3 regions of the Fusicatenibacter faecihominis genome follow, and region 1 is predicted to be linked to each of the others. Evidence: predicted binding sites of a transcription regulator. Region 1 holds the regulator's gene; each other region holds the start of a gene.
The links. The regulator HrcA, encoded in region 1, represses chaperone genes, less so after heat shock. The targets are predictions, from matches to a motif close to TGTTAGCACTCNNNNNNNNNGAGTGCTAACA.

Region 1 (5,644 bases):
CCGGCGGAGGAAAAGACCCGTGCCGCCTATGTGGACACGCTGATCCGTGAGATCGAGGACTTTGAGGAGCCGGAGGACTACGAGGTGGTGACGGTCTTTTTCGGGGGAGGAACCCCTTCCATCCTGCCGGGAGAGGCGATTCTTCGGCTGATGGAAGCCCTCCGGAAAAAGTTTCACTTCCGGGAAGAGGCAGAAATCACGCTGGAAGCCAATCCCGGAACTGTGGATGAAAAAAAGCTTTCCTTTTATAAAAAGGCCGGAATTAACCGCTTAAGCTTCGGTCTTCAGTCCACAGATGCGGAGGAACTGAAAAAGCTGGGCCGGATCCACACCTGGGAAAAATTCCTCGAAAGCTTTGAGCTGGCGCGGAAAGCCGGTTTTTCCAATATCAACGTGGATCTCATGTCTGCTCTTCCGGGGCAGACGGTGGAAAGCTGGGAGAAAACGCTCAAACAGGTCATCGCCTTGAACCCGGAGCATGTCTCCGCCTACAGCCTGATCATTGAGGAGGGCACGCCTTTTTACCAGCTTTATGAAAAAGATGCGGAAAAACGGGATGCCGGGGAAGAGCCGGAGCTTCTTCCCTCCGAGGAGGAGGAGAGGGCCATGTATGAGCTCACGGGCAGCGTTTTAAAGGAAAACGGTTATCTCCACTATGAGATTTCCAACTACGCGAAGCCCGGCCGGGAGTGCCGCCATAATCTGGGTTACTGGCAGCGGAAAGATTACCTGGGATTCGGATTAGGAGCCTCCACTCTCTTAAATCCGGTGCGTTATAAGAATACGGAAGATCTCTGCACTTATCTTGGCGGCGATTTTTCCAAAAAGGAATTTCTGGTGCTCACCAAGGACAATCAGATCGAGGAGACGATGTTTCTGGGGCTTCGGGTCCTTAATGGCGTTTCCAGAAAGAAATTTAAAGAGACTTTTTCCTGCGATCTGAACGTCGTTTACTGGCGGGAGCTGGAAAAACTGGAAGAGGATGGCCTCATCGAGGAGGAGGGCGATTTTGTCCGGCTCACGAGCCGCGGCATCGATCTTTCCAACCCGGTACTGGCGGAGTTTCTATTATCATAAAGAAAAGACAGCCTCACTGCTTGTCATAAAGCAGAGAAGCTGTCTTTTTTAGATTGTTTTAAGCTCAGGCGGCGGTCAGACGATTGGCTGGTACAGTAAAATTAAGTTTCTGATACATTGACGCCGGATGATTTCTTCATATGCAAGGCGGAGGAATGAGGCGTAGCGGTGGCTACGTCGATTGACGACAACGCAGCAGATGAAAAATCAGACAAGTCAAGGTGTCAGTTACTTAATATTCGCTGTGCTAAATAATAGTGAATGGAAAGATAAGTGCTGTCCGTGTAATGAAGGCCGTCCACCGTGGAAAAATCACCGGTGAGAAGATAATTGTAAACGTCCAGGTACTCATCCGGGAAAGCTGCTTTGATCTTCTGATTGAAGGCGTCGATCGCCGCGTTGGTGACGGTGGGGCAGTCATCGCTGACCGGATTTACCGACATCAGATGGAAATCGGTGCCGGGATAAGAAGCGAAGAGCTGTTTATAATAGGAAATGTAAGCGTCAGCTTCTGTGATATCGTTGACGCCCAGATTCAGGATCACCGTGGTATCTGGCGTCTCGGAAAGGGCGGCGGCCAGTTCGCTGGTACCTTCATTTTTCAGCCATTCGTAGCCTTCGCCTTCCTTTGCGATGAAGCGGCAGGTGTCGGAGGGCTCATGGGCTTTCACCGCGGTCGCCATACCGGCGGTCCGGGAATCGCCCACAAAGATGAAGCTGTGGCCTGCGGCGCCTTCCGTCTCCGTGATATAGATGTCAGGCTCCTGGATCGTGATGATATCGCCGCTGAAGCCGTTTTTCAGGACGCTGATGGACTTGCCGCTCATGTAGAAGGTGAGGTAAACGGCTCCGGCAAGGAGCACCAGGATCGTCAGGACTGCCAGCAGGATACCGAAGTTGGCAAAGCCGGATTTTTTTCTCTTTTTCATAGAATACGCTCTGCCGTCTCGTAAGACGGCGCCTTTCTTTGTAGTTACTATAAATATATCTCAGCTGGAAGTCGCTGTCAAGAAAGCGATGTTTCACATTTTTTTCACAAAAAAACTGAAAATGCCTATTGACAAAGGTGGGGTCTGGTGATATGTTATGTACATAGATGTTAGCACTCTATAGAGATGAGTGCTAACAACATCCGAAAGGATGTGGGCGGACCACAGAAGATTCACTCTCTAGAAGAAAGGAGACCTTGAGAATGCAGGAACTTGATGAGCGCAAGCAGAAAATCCTACATGCGATTATCCAGAACTATCTGGAAACGGGAGAGCCGGTAGGTTCCAGAACGATTTCCAAATATGCAGACTTGGGGTTAAGCTCCGCAACCATTCGTAATGAAATGTCGGATCTCGAGGAGATGGGTTACATCATTCAGCCTCACACCTCGGCAGGACGGATTCCCTCCGATATGGGTTATCGGTTTTACGTCGATCAGCTCATGAAGGAGAAGGAGCAGGAAGTCACCGAGATGAAGGAGCTCATGATCCAGCGGCAGGACAAGATGGAACTGGTATTAAAGCAGATGGCCAAGGTCTTGGCAGCCAATACCAACTACGCCACCATGATTACCTCGCCTCAGTATCACCGGACGAAGCTGAAATTTATCCAGCTGTCGGTGATCAGCGAAGATCAGCTGTTGGCGGTTGTGGTAGCGGAAGGCAATGTGGTGAAGAACAAAGTCATTCCCATCAGCCACGGCCTGGACAATGAGACGATCCTGAAGCTGAACATTCTGCTGAACACCAGCCTGAACGGCCTGACGATGGAAGAGATCAATCTTTCCACCATCGCCAAACTGAAAGAGCAGGCGGGCATCCATAGTGAGGTTATCAACAGCGTGCTGGATGCGGTGGCAGAGGCCATTCAGATGGATGACGACCTGGAGGTTTACACCAGCGGTACGACGAACATTTTCAAGTACCCGGAGCTGGCGGACAGCACGAAGGCCAGCGCTCTCATCAGTGCCTTTGAGGATAAGCAGCAGCTCGCAAGCCTCATGGAAGACATGAAGGACGGCGAGGATACCGGCATCCAGGTTTACATCGGCAATGAGACGCCGGGGCAGACCATGAAGGACTGCAGCGTGGTAACTACTACCTATGAGCTGGGCGAAGGCATGAGAGGTACGATCGGCATCGTAGGACCGAAGCGAATGGATTACGAAAAAGTGGTTGACAATCTGAAAACGCTGACCAATCAGCTGGATCTGATTTTTAATAAGAACAAAGAAGGGCGGTAACAAACGTGGCTGAGGAAACAAAGAAAACAATGGATTCCGAAGAAGTAAAAGCTTCTGAGGAAGAAAAGACAACCAGAGAGGAGACCGCAGAAGAGACTGAGAAGCAGGCAGAACATGCGGAGGGAACAGAGACCGAAGAGGAAAATGTTTCAGAGAAAAAAGGCTTCTTTGGAAAGAAAAAGAAAGACAAAAAAGATACTCAGATTGAAGATCTTACCGATAAACTGAGACGCCAGATGGCTGAGTTTGATAACTTCCGCAAACGGACCGAGAAAGAAAAATCTGGAATGTTTGAGATGGGTGCAAAAAGCGTGGTTGAGAAACTGCTTCCGGTGGTTGACAACTTCGAGCGCGGTCTTGCATCTGTTCCCGAAGATCAGAAGGAAGACCCCTTCGTGGCCGGTGTGGATAAGGTTTACAAACAGTTGCTCACCGTATTCGATGAGCTGGGAGTAAAACCCATCGAGGCTGTCGGCCAGCCCTTTGATCCGAATTTCCATAATGCAGTGATGCATGTGGAGGATGACGAACAGGGCGAAAATGTAGTAATAGAGGAATTTCAGAAAGGCTACATGTATCACGATTCCGTGGTACGCCACAGTATGGTAAAGGTAGCCAACTGATGGATGTCTGATTCATCCAGGTTCATCCGCGAAAAGCGGATTTCAGATATAGACAATAAGCAAATAAGTACAGGAGGAATTGATCATGAGCAAGATTATTGGTATTGACTTAGGTACAACAAATAGCTGCGTAGCAGTCATGGAAGGTGGAAAACCGGTAGTTGTTACAAATACAGAAGGTTCCAGAACCACACCGTCTGTAGTAGCATTTACAAAAACAGGCGAAAGACTGGTAGGTGAGCCTGCAAAACGTCAGGCTGTTACCAACTCTGACAGAACTATCTCTTCCATTAAAAGACATATGGGAAGCGATTTCAGAGTAGAGATCGAAGGAAAGAAATACTCTCCGCAGGAGATCTCCGCAATGATCCTTCAGAAACTGAAAGCGGACGCTGAGAACTATCTCGGTGAGAAAGTAACCGAGGCAGTTATCACCGTTCCGGCATACTTCAACGACGCACAGCGTCAGGCAACCAAGGATGCAGGTAAGATCGCAGGCCTGGATGTAAAACGTATCATCAACGAGCCGACCGCAGCTGCACTGGCATACGGCCTGGACAACGAGAATGAGCAGAAGATCATGGTATACGACCTGGGCGGCGGTACCTTTGATGTATCTATCATCGAGATCGGTGACGGCGTTATCGAAGTTCTGGCAACCGCTGGTAACAACCACCTGGGCGGCGATGACTTCGACCAGAAAATTACCGACTACATGATTTCCGAGTTCAAGAGAACTGAGGGTGTAGACCTTTCCAACGATAAGATGGCTCTCCAGAGACTGAGAGAGGCAGCTGAGAAAGCAAAGAAAGAGCTTTCCAGTGCAACCACCACAAACATCAACCTGCCCTTCATCACAGCAACCGCTGAGGGACCGAAGCACTTCGACATGAACCTGACCCGTGCAAAATTCGACGAGCTGACTCATGACCTGGTAGAGGCTACTGCAGGCCCGGTAAACACCGCACTGAAAGATGCAGGCCTGAATGCCAGCGACCTTTCCAAAGTCCTTCTGGTAGGTGGTTCTACCCGTATCCCGGCTGTACAGGATAAGGTAAAAGCCCTGACCGGACATGAGCCGAACAAGAGCCTGAACCCGGATGAGTGCGTAGCCATCGGTGCTTCCATTCAGGGTGGTAAACTGGCAGGAGATGCCGGTGCAGGTGATATCCTTCTTCTGGATGTTACTCCGCTGTCTCTGTCTATCGAGACCATGGGCGGTATCGCAACCCGTCTGATCGAGAGAAATACCACAATCCCGACCAAGAAGAGCCAGATCTTCTCTACCGCAGCTGATAACCAGACCGCTGTAGATATCCATGTAGTACAGGGTGAGCGTCAGTTTGCAAGAGATAACAAGACCCTCGGACAGTTCCGTCTGGATGGTATCCCGCCTGCAAGAAGAGGTGTTCCGCAGATCGAGGTTACTTTCGATATCGATGCCAACGGTATTGTAAACGTATCCGCTAAGGACCTGGGAACAGGCAAAGAACAGCACATCACCATCACCTCCGGTTCTAACATGAGCGATTCCGAGATCGACAAGGCTGTCAAAGAAGCAGCTGAGTACGAGGCTCAGGATAAGAAGCGGAAAGAGGCAATCGATACCAGAAACGAAGCGGATTCCATGGTATTCCAGACCGAGAAGGCAATGGAAGAGGTTGGTGACAAACTGGATTCCAACGATAAGACTGCTGTTGAGGCTGATCTG
Region 2 (5,644 bases), on a different contig from region 1:
GTGGGAATTTTTCGGAGCAACGATCTCCACTTTCTTCATATCGTAGCTTCCCACTCTTTTTCTCTTCTGCTTGGACATAATCTTGTCGATATCCAGCTCTCCGTTCACATAGAGATATTCGTACTCCAGATCCAGAGACGGCAGCTTGAAGTAGTCCACCACGCCCATAACAACAGCCAGAAGCAGGATGATCGGATTGAACAGGATGCCTCCCAATACGAAAATGACGGTAGCGCCGATCATCAGAACCTTCAGCAGAGTGTCGGTGGATGTCTTCTTTTTCTTTACGAGTAATTCTATATACAAATCGCTCATAAATTTGTTCCTCCTTTGTCAGTTTGCTCATAAATGCTGATGTTTTTTCTAAACATCAGCGTAACTGTTCAGAGCCACCTCCAAAATGCTGCGTATTTCGTCGGTGTGGCGTATCCACCAAATAGATTTCCAGGTAAAAGTGTTCATTCATGCAAGCATGATTCACACTTTTGCATGAAAATCTGCTTGGCTCTGAACAGTTACACATCATCATTGCTTTCTATTATAACTCTTTTTTTTAGGGAATGGAAGTAAAGAATTATAAACTTATGATAAAAAGAAAACCGCCGCCACAGGGGCGACGGTCTTCGCTTTGCTTATTTTTTATAGCTGGGATTACATCATTCCCATTCCGCCAGCTGCACCTGCGGGAGCTGCCGGAACCGGCTCTTTGATGTTTGCTACTACGGACTCGGTAGTCAGGAAGGTAGAAGCAACGCTGGTTGCGTTCTGCAGAGCGCTTCTGGTAACTTTGGCCGGATCCAGGATACCTGCATCTACCATGTTTACATACTCTTCTTTGTATGCATCGAAGCCCATGCCAACCTCGGACTCTCTTACTTTGTTGATGATAACGGCACCCTCAAGACCTGCGTTTGCAGCGATCTGATGAAGCGGAGCCTCCAGAGCTTTCAGTACAACTTTTGCTCCAGTCTTCTCATCACCTTCCAGCTCGTTTACCAGCTCGGCAACAGACTTGGAAGCGTGGATGTAAGCAGATCCGCCACCGGATACGATACCCTCTTCAACAGCTGCTCTTGTAGCATTCAGGGCATCCTCCATACGGAGTTTTGCTTCTTTCATCTCGGTCTCAGTAGCAGCACCTACACGGATAACAGCTACGCCGCCAGCCAGTTTAGCCAGTCTCTCCTGCAGTTTCTCTTTATCGAATTCGGAAGTGGTCTCCTCGATTCTTGCTTTGATCTGAGCGACACGATCCTGAATGTTCTTCTTGTCGCCAGCGCCGTCAACGATAACGGTGGTCTCTTTCTGAACTTTAACTGATTTTGCTCTTCCCAGCTGATCCAGAGTGGTGTCTTTAAGCTCCAGACCCAGCTCCTCGGAGATTACGGTACCGCCGGTCAGGATTGCGATATCCTGCAGCATCTCTTTTCTTCTGTCGCCATAGCCCGGTGCTTTCACGCCGACTACCTGCAGAGTACCACGCAGTTTGTTCATGATCAGGGTGGTCAGAGCCTCACCCTCGATATCCTCAGCGATGATGAGAAGTTTCTTGCCGGACTGTACGATCTGCTCCAGCAGCGGCAGAACTTCCTGAATATTGGAGATCTTCTTGTCGGTAATCAGGATGTACGGATCATCCAGGATAGCTTCCATTTTCTCCATATCGGTAGACATGTAAGCGGAAATATATCCTCTGTCGAACTGCATACCTTCTACCAGGTCAAGCTCGGTCTTCATGGTCTTGCTCTCTTCAATGGTGATAACGCCGTCACTGGAAACTTTCTCCATAGCGTCTGCTACCATGTTTCCTACCTCGTCATCGCCTGCGGAGATAGCTGCTACTCTTGCCATCTGAGCTTTGCCGGTTACTTTGCTACTCATTTTTGCGATAGCTTCTACAGCGCACTCAGTTGCTTTCTTCATACCTTTACGAAGAACAATGGGGTTAGCGCCTGCTTCCAGGTTTTTCATACCCTCGCGGATCATTGCCTGTGCCAGAACGGTTGCAGTTGTGGTACCGTCACCGGCTACATCGTTGGTCTTGGTAGCTACTTCTTTTACCAGCTGAGCGCCCATATTCTCGAAAGCGTCCTCAAGCTCAACCTCTTTTGCGATGGTAACACCGTCATTGGTGATGAGGGGAGCACCGTACTGTTTATCCAGAACTACGTTTCTTCCTTTGGGTCCAAGCGTTACCTTTACGGTATCTGCCAGTTTATCTACGCCTGCTGCAAGAGCTTTTCTTGCGTCTGTTCCATATTTAATGTCTTTAGCCATGATGAATTTCCTCCTTCTATTACTCTACGATAGCCAGAATGTCGCTCTGTTTTACGATGATATATTCTTCGTCCTCGAGTTTTACCTCGTTGCCTGAATATTTGGAATAAATCACTTTGTCGCCAACCTTTACCTGCATGGTAACTTCTTTTCCGTCAACCATTCCGCCCGGGCCTACTGCTACAACCTCAGCCTCCTGGGGTTTCTCCTGGGATTTAGCTGCAAGGATGATTCCGGATTTTGTTGTCTCTTCTGCTTCAAACTGTTTTAATACAACTCTGTCGCCTAAAGGTACTAACTTCATAATATATTCCTCCTTAATAATATGCTCTCTCATTTGCGTTATTAGCACTCACTTTTATCGAGTGCTAACCGTTGCCCTTATATTAGTGAAAAAGTGGAAAATGTGCAAACCTGATTATACCTGTAAATTATGGTATATTTTTTAATTATCTCTTATTTCCTCTATTTTACTCTCTTTTTTATATGTTTTTGTTTTTTACCGAAAAAAAGCACCGCACCAGTTTTTTCTGATGCAGCGCTTCTTTTGTATGTTTTATTTCTTCTGTTTCTTGATTTCGGCCAGTTCGTCGAAAACCACATCGTTCAGAACCTTGATGTAGGTGCCTTTCATTCCGCTGGAGCGGGACTCGATGACGCCGGCACTCTCGAATTTTCGAAGGGCGTTGACGATAACGGAACGGGTGATACCCACGCGGTCTGCGATCTTGCTGGCAACCAGGATACCTTCCATGCCGTCCAGCTCGTCAAAGATGTGAATGATGGCTTCCAGCTCGGAGAAGGAAAGGGTGTTGATGGCAGATTTTACGATCTGGATCTTGCGGTTCTCCTCCGCGTTCTCCTCATGAACGGAACGCATCATCTCCAGGCCCACAACGGTGGTGCCATACTCACTTAAGATAATATCATCGATCTCATACTGGCTGTCGCTCTTGTACATAAACACAGTTCCGAGACGCTCGCCGGCAATGTCGATGGGGTTAATGATGGCCTGATACTTTTTGATATTGTCTCCCACAAAGCCCAGGGTCTCCAGATTGACATTTTCTTTCGTGGAAAGGACTCCCAGGAGGCGCTCATTCAGCATGGAATCAATGTAGCCGCCCACTTCATCGTCGATAAGTTCTTTGATCTCTTCCACTCCAGGACAAAGACTGACACCAAGGACTTTTCCCTTCCGGCTGATAACCAGAATATTGGAATCCAGAATTTCTGTCAGTACCTGGCATATATCGTTGAAAACGACTTTACTGGAATTGTTGTTATGCAAAAGCTTATTGATTTTCCTTGTCTTGTCTAATAACTGTACGCTCATCTTTTCCTCCTTGCCTGGTGAAATATTGCTCCAAAAGGGCCAAAAAATGCAACTGTTATCAAAATAACGTAGCTTTTCTTCACTATAGCACAGAGTTTTCAGAATTGCAATGTTTATCTGAAAAATTACTAAATTATTCAGAGCCCATCTCGATTCCGCTTCGCTTCATCTCGATTTGGCTACTCGCCAAATAGATTCACTGACAAAAGTGTTCGTTCATGCAAGCATGACTCACACTTTCATCAATGAATCTGCTTGGCTCTGAATAATCAAAAAATTATTTATTTTCCACATAATTGCAGGCTTCTCCGGAACAAACGAGCTTATTTCCTTTTTCTACAAGCATAGAACCGCATTTCGGACACAGTTTTCCGGAGGGTTTCTGCCAGGACATGTAGTCGCATTCCGGATTGTCCTCGCAGCCGTAATATTTTCTGCCCTTCTTGGTCTTGCGGATGACGATATCCTTGCCGCATTTCGGGCAGGCCACGCCGATCTTCTCGAGATAGGGCTTGGTATTTTTGCACTCAGGGAAGCCCGGGCAGGCCAGGAACTTTCCGTGAGGACCGTATTTAATGACCATGTTTCTGCCGCATTTGTCGCAGATCACATCGGTGACTTCGTCCTCGATCTTCACATGTTCCAGCTCTTTGTCCGCCTTTTTCACCAGTTCTTCAAGATCCGGATAGAAATTTCTGATAATTGTCTTCCATTTCACGGTGCCCTCTTCCACTTTATCGAGAAGTGCTTCAAGATAAGCGGTAAAGTTCACATCCACGATGCTCGGGAAAGCCTGCTTCATGATGGAATTGACTACCTCGCCGAGCTCGGTCATGTAGAGATTCTTGTTCTCCTTGGCCACATAGCGGCGGGCGATGATCGTCGTGATCGTCGGCGCGTAGGTACTGGGGCGTCCGATACCCAGCTCCTCCAGCGTTTTTACCAGGGCGGCCTCTGTGTAATGAGCCGGCGGCTGGGTAAAGTGCTGTTCCGGATGAAACTCTTTCAGGCTCAGCTTCGTGTCGGTGCCGATGCCTTTTAAAAGAACGTTGTTCTCCTCTTTTTCTGCGGAGTCATCCACATAGACGGACATGAAGCCGTCGAAGGAGAGACGGGAAGCGGACACATGGAAATTGTAATCCCCTGCCTGAATCTTTACCTGGGTAGTCTCGTAAACTGCATTCGCCATGCGGCTCGCGGTGAAGCGTTTCCAAATCAGCTGATAGAGACGGAACTGGTCACGGCTTAAGGACTCTTTCACCAGAATCGGCGACCGGGTGATATCGGAAGGACGGATGGCCTCGTGGGCATCCTGGATCCTTTTGGCACTTTTTTTCGCCTCGGTGGTTCCCTCCGCGACATAATTTTCTCCATAATTGGAAGCTACATAGGCTCTTGCCGCCTGGTCGGCTTCCTCGGAGATACGGGTGGAATCGGTACGAAGGTAGGTAATCAGACCCACGGTACCGCTGCCCTTGATGTCGATTCCTTCATAGAGCTGCTGAGCGATCCGCATGGTCTTCTGGGTGGAAAAATTCAGAACTTTGGATGCTTCCTGCTGCAGCGTACTGGTCGTGAAGGGAAGGGGCGCTTTCTTGACGCGCTCGCCTTTTTTCACATCGCTGACCTGGTACTCGGCATTTTTCAGCTTCTCCAGAATTTCGTTGACCTCCTCCTCGCTGTGGAGCAGGAGTTTCTTTTTGTCTGTTCCATAAAATTTTGCCTTCAGAGGTTTTTTCTCCCCGGCGATATTAAAATCTGCGTCCAGGGTCCAGTACTCCTCCGGAATAAAGGAGTTGATCTCCTCCTCCCGGTCCGCAATAATGCGAAGGGCCACAGACTGCACACGGCCGGCGCTTAAGCCTCTTTTTACCTTCGCCCAGAGCACCGGGCTGATCAGGTAACCTACCATACGGTCCAGAATCCGGCGGGTCTGCTGGGCATTGACCAGATTCATATCGATATCCCTTGCATGTTTTAAGGAATCCTTTACCGCATTTTTGGTGATCTCATTGAAGGTGATACGGTTCA
Region 3 (5,644 bases), on a different contig from region 1:
CAGAGGCTTTCGCCGCCGACAGTTGCTCTGATCTGCTGGTTTTCCTTCTTGACATGAACAATGCTCCCTTCGTGATTGACAGTGTTTTTATTTCACTGTCTCTCATAAAGGGAGCATATCATTCTTTCTCTGCTTTTAAAATTTTAACTTCAGCACGCAGCTTTTCTAATTCACTCATCTCATCGGGACGTTTTCGTTTGCCACGGTTATCTCTTAAAGCTTCCACTCCACTAGCTTCATATTTGACTATATAATTGCGAGCCTGTTGATAGGACACCTGGTATTGTTCTGCTGTTTGGGCATAATTACGATCATGTGCGATACAATACTGTACTATTTCAACCCGTTCTTCAAAAGTGGTTTTTCGTCCTTTGGTCATGACAATGCTTCCTCCTGTTCCAGAAGATTTTAATTCTTCATGACCATTATACTTCTTTATCCAAGTTTGTAACTTACCTTTCGAACGGATCCCGTATTTTTTGCAAATATCATTTTGAGAACCATAGCCTGCTAAATAATCTAAGACTGCTTGTTGTTTCAATTCTTTGGAATATTTTTTATTCCCTTTCAATGTGAATGCATTTGCTCCCATAGATTCATAGTTTCGAATCCATTGTTGGACAGATGCGAGACTTACAGCAAACATATCGGCAATTCGCCGTTGGCTTTCTTTTCCATCCAGATATAGATTTACAGCACATATCTTATCCTCAACAGATACTTTTCTTTTAGACATAAAATATGCTCCTTCCTAAGTGACAAGTTTTTATTATTTCACTTGTCTACCTAGAAGGGAGCATATCAGAGTTGAGTTCCAGAACGAATCTGATACTTTTTTAATATTTCTGGGAATGTAAACTCATGAGACAAGTAATCTCTAACAGCTGCCTCTTTAGTTTCTTTTGAATAACGAGTAGTTTTAGAACCGGTTTTCAAACCGCTCCATCCAAAGGTTTCATAAAGTCGTTTCCAATCTTTTAAAGAACCTTGATTAATATCATAACGTTTACATATTTCTCTGAACCCATATGTTCCATCAATGTATTCAGAAACTATTTTGACTTTTTCTTCATAAGTAAATTTATGTTTGAATGCCATAAAGAAAGCTCCCTTCTAAATAAACAAGATTTTATTATTTCTCTTGTCTACTTAGAAGGGAGCATATCAATCATTGATGCGACAGCCCCGACTATAAGGAGATTTCCTTAACCTTCAATGGCAATATAACCATCTTTTTCTATTTTCTCAGGTGCTTTCTTTGGCACGGACAGTTTCAGAATACCATCTTCATATTTTGCATGAATGTCTTCTTCGCTTACTGCATCGCCTACATAAAAGCTTCGGCACATGCTGCCCGCATAGCGTTCACGCCTGATATAATTACCTTCTTTATCTTTTTCATCTTTATCCAGTCCCTTTGCAGTAGAAAGTACCAGATAACCATCTTTCAGCTGTACCTGAATCTCGTCTTTCTTAAATCCCGGAAGATCGACATCCAGTTCATAGCTACCGTCTGTTTCACGGATATCCGTTTTCATCATGTTCTGCGCATGTTTACCATAAAGCGGATTCTTCTTGCCCCAAAACTCATCGTTAAACGGGAAATTCATCCAATCATCATCAAATAAGTTTTCTCCAAAAATACTAGGCATTAACATAAGTCATCTCTCCTTTTCATGACAAACAAATCTATATTCAAGTCTTTCGACTGTTACTTACAATTATATTTAAAGGGTACTGCCCGAAATCTTCGGGCAACACCACGAGCTTTTTATCAATCAGATGTTATCATTATCATTCAATGGTTATATATTTCGGATCATTGGAAACTGGTTTTGCTTCTTTCTTCGGAACAAACAGTTTCAGGATACCATGTTTGTATTCACCTTTAATGTCTTCCTGAGTCACTTCTTCGCCTACATAAAAGCTTCGCTCGCAGGCTCCTGCGTAACGTTCACGTCTGATGTAGTGTCCCTTCTTATCTTCATCGTCTTCATCCAGACCTTTTGCTGCACTGACAGTTAAGTAACCATCTTTCAATGCAACTTTGACTTCATCTTTCTTGAAGCCAGGAACATCAACAATCAGTTCATAACCTTCCGGTTTTTCCTTAATATCTGTCTTCAGGAGATTCTGTGCTCTTCTTCCGTACAGCTTCTTTTCCGCTTTCTTCTCATCTTTGTCATCATAATAGAATGGTGTAAAGAAATCATCAAATAAGTTTTCTCCAAAAATACTAGGCATTAACATAAGTCATATCTCCTTTCAAAAGCTCCCTAGATCTTCACGATCCAGTCTGCTGTATTATCATTTCTAGTTCTTCGAACATCTGGAATACCTTTTCTTTTATCTCTCTTCCTTTGTTCTATCTGTAATATAACACGCATTATTAGCACTGTCAAGAGGTGAGTGCTAATTTTTTTGTGAAGATTTTGTGAATGATTTTGTGAAACTTGTGAATGTGTTTTGTGAACGCTATAAGCCATGCAAAATGGTGAAAAAAGACGCCCTGCAAGTTTACTGTTAATGCATCAGCCTTTTAAAATTAGCCAACTACTTTTCCAAAAGTTTTTAAGGTGGAGCCGGAAGTGACTTGGATAGGAGCATATTTTTTATTTAGAGAAATAAGTTGGATACCGCAATCAGATTGATGATATTTCTTTACATAAGCATCACCATCGAGGAAAAAGACACCGATTTCTCCTTCTTCAAGAGTTTCTTGTTTATGAATCCAGATGATCTGTCCATCCAGATAGAGAGGCTCCATACTGTCACCACATATGATGTTGTTCCGAAAGAAGAAATTGCTGAATTTGAAGAGCTTATGCGCAAAACCATAGCTGACATTGTATCAGAAGCCAGTAGCGTTGTCTTTTGGGTGTATGTGCAGAAATATGTGAAGCACAAAACCCTAAACGAAATGCTGCAAGAATTGCCAGACGTAGGTCAATTCATCCTAGCTATGGATACCTGGTTTGAAAAACTGATGGAGAAATAATCTAGGAAAATAGTTTAAAGTTTACATGTTATGATCATGTATGAAGTTGGAACAAAATAAAAGATTGTGCTATACTATTGTTCAAGAAAAAAACTCATTGACATATTTCAATCTATTTAGGAGGATAAACGATCATGTGTACAGCAGCAACTTATAAAACAAAAGATTTTTACTTTGGACGAACCCTCGATTATGAATTCTCTTATGGTGATCAGATAGTAATTACACCACGTAATTATGCGTTTAATTTTCGCCATGTTGGCGATATGAAAAATCATTATGCAATTATTGGAATGGCTCATGTTGCAGAGGATTATCCTTTGTATTATGATGCTATGAATGAAAAAGGAGTGGCAATGGCAGGACTGAATTTTGTCGGAAATGCTGTTTATGCCGCGATTAAGCCAGATGTGGAAAATATTGCACAGTTTGAATTTATTCCGTGGATTTTAAGTCAGTGTTCTTCTTTAGTTGAAGTTCGCGAGCTTCTTGAACGAATTAATATTGTTAATACTCCTTTCAGCGAGCAATTGCCATTAGCACAATTACACTGGATCATTTCTGATGAGAATGAGTCAATTACGGTAGAATCTATGTCAGATGGTTTGCATATTTATGATAATCCAGTAGGAGTGCTTACGAATAATCCGCCATTTCCACAGCAGATGTTTCAACTAAATAATTATATGTATTTATCTCCTAAACAGCCCAGAAATACTTTCTGCGAAAATTTGGCTCTTGATGCATATAGTAGAGGTATGGGAGGATTAGGTCTTCCGGGAGATCTCTCATCTTCATCACGCTTTGTACGCGTAGCTTTTACAAAGGTAAATGCAATTTCAGGTGAATCAGAGGAAGAAAGCGTTAGCCAATTCTTTCACATTCTCGGATCTGTGGATCAGCAACGAGGATGTTGCGAAGTAGCGGATGGAAAATATGAAATCACATTGTATACGTCGTGTTGTAATGTTACAAAAGGTATTTATTATTACAATACTTATGAAAACCATCAGATCAGTGCAGTAGATATGCATGTAGAAAATCTGGATAGTGATAAAATGATTTGTTATCCAGTAATTCAAGGAGAACGAATCAACTATCAAAATAAATAATGTTTTGAAATCAGGGATGAGGTAGAAAGGAAAGTTCCATGACAAAAGATGAAGTAAAAAAACTCAGGATGAACAGTCCGGAATCACTACAGTTTTTAAATAATGCTACAAAATTTTATAATTTAATGATGATGTATCGTTGTGCTATTCGGGAGATACAAACTAAACTTGAGGTTTTGGATGATGAATTTTCAGTTGAGAACAATCGAAATCCTATTTCTTTTATAAAAACAAGAATTAAGAAGCCCAATAGTATTTACAATAAACTGCAGAAGATGGGATATGAATTTACAACAGAAAATATACAGACATATCTCAATGATGTAGCAGGCGTTCGAATAGTTTGTGCGTTTATTGACGATATTTATATGATATCAGATTTGATTACCCAACAGGATGATATTAAAGTTATTGAAATAAAAGATTATATAAAAAATCCAAAATCGAATGGTTATCGAAGCTATCATATGATTGTTGAAATACCAGTATTTTTTGCTAAGGGTAAAACACCTATGCGTGTAGAATTACAGATTCGAACCAATGGTATGGATTTCTGGGCAACATTGGAACATCAACTTCGCTATAAAAAAGGAATTGAAGAAATGCCTGGCTATGATGAGATAAGTGAAGAATTACTTCATTCTGCAAGAGCTATCATTGAAGCAGATAATGAAATGCAGAGAATAAAAGACAAAATTGGTATGTTCCATGAAATTTAGGGAGAAAACTGAGCAAGTAGGAAGGTGGAATATATATGAAACAAGATACTTTAGAGGGCAAAGCAAAAACAAAAAATGGGGTAAAACGGCTGTGTTTTTCCATAATCTGCATTCTTTTGGAAGTGATTTTTATTATTACTATCGTAACACGCTTGAATGAATATGCAGAAATCATAAATTTATTTACAAGGCTTTTGAGTGGGATCTTGGTTTTGGGATTGTACGCATCAAATAAGACATCCTCTATGAAAATGCCTTGGGTCATCCTAATTCTAATTTTCCCAATTATGGGTGTAGGCCTGTATTTGTTGATTGGTTTGAATGGTGGCACACATAAAATGCGTGAGCGATATGCAGAAATTGATGGCAAATTGTTACCAATGCTTCCGGACGGTCAGGAGTGTTTGAGCAGAATAAAAGAAACAATTCCGAAAGCAGGAAATATAGCAAGTTACATACAAAGAAATTCGCAGTATCCAATCTATCAGAATACGGATATTGTGTATTTTGATGAAGCAGTGAAAGGATTAGAGGCACAGCTTAAGGATTTGGAGAAAGCACAGAAGTTTATCTTTATGGAATATCATGCGATAGAAGACGCTGAAGCATGGCATAAGATTCAAGATGTTCTGGAAGAGCGAGTAAAAGCAGGTGTGGAAGTTAGAGTATTCTACGATGATATGGGTTCTATAGGCTTTATTAACACAGATTTTGTGAAAAAGATGGAGGCAATAGGAATTCATTGCCGTGTATTCAATCCGTTTATGCCAGGTTTAAATCTGTTTTTGAACAATCGTGATCATAGAAAAATAACA

Region 2: the regulator HrcA is predicted to act here: its motif matches at 2,621-2,651, upstream of LKD71_RS16630 (co-chaperone GroES).
Region 3: the regulator HrcA is predicted to act here: its motif matches at 2,388-2,418, upstream of LKD71_RS15480 (Hsp20/alpha crystallin family protein).

What each region holds. Positions count from the first base shown of each region.
Region 1 is NZ_JAJEPR010000023.1:11,725-17,368, forward strand. It holds gene hemW (radical SAM family heme chaperone HemW) at 1-1,077, shown strand, start outside; gene LKD71_RS12475 (SGNH/GDSL hydrolase family protein) at 1,302-2,006, opposite strand; gene hrcA (heat-inducible transcriptional repressor HrcA) at 2,270-3,310, shown strand; gene grpE (nucleotide exchange factor GrpE) at 3,340-3,933, shown strand; gene dnaK (molecular chaperone DnaK) at 4,019-5,644, shown strand, end outside.
Region 2 is NZ_JAJEPR010000052.1:5,067-10,710, reverse strand. It holds gene LKD71_RS16640 (DUF6106 family protein) at 1-315, opposite strand, end outside; gene groL (chaperonin GroEL) at 652-2,277, opposite strand; gene LKD71_RS16630 (co-chaperone GroES) at 2,297-2,581, opposite strand; gene codY (GTP-sensing pleiotropic transcriptional regulator CodY) at 2,834-3,613, opposite strand; gene topA (type I DNA topoisomerase) at 3,891-5,644, opposite strand, start outside.
Region 3 is NZ_JAJEPR010000041.1:6,876-12,519, forward strand. It holds gene LKD71_RS15465 (transposase) at 119-736, opposite strand; gene LKD71_RS15470 (helix-turn-helix domain-containing protein) at 802-1,098, opposite strand; gene LKD71_RS15475 (Hsp20/alpha crystallin family protein) at 1,206-1,658, opposite strand; gene LKD71_RS15480 (Hsp20/alpha crystallin family protein) at 1,795-2,250, opposite strand; gene LKD71_RS18745 (S24 family peptidase) at 2,546-2,767, opposite strand; partial or broken gene LKD71_RS15490 (hypothetical protein) at 2,774-2,998, shown strand; gene bsh (choloylglycine hydrolase) at 3,133-4,110, shown strand; gene LKD71_RS15500 (GTP pyrophosphokinase) at 4,149-4,829, shown strand; gene cls (cardiolipin synthase) at 4,865-5,644, shown strand, end outside.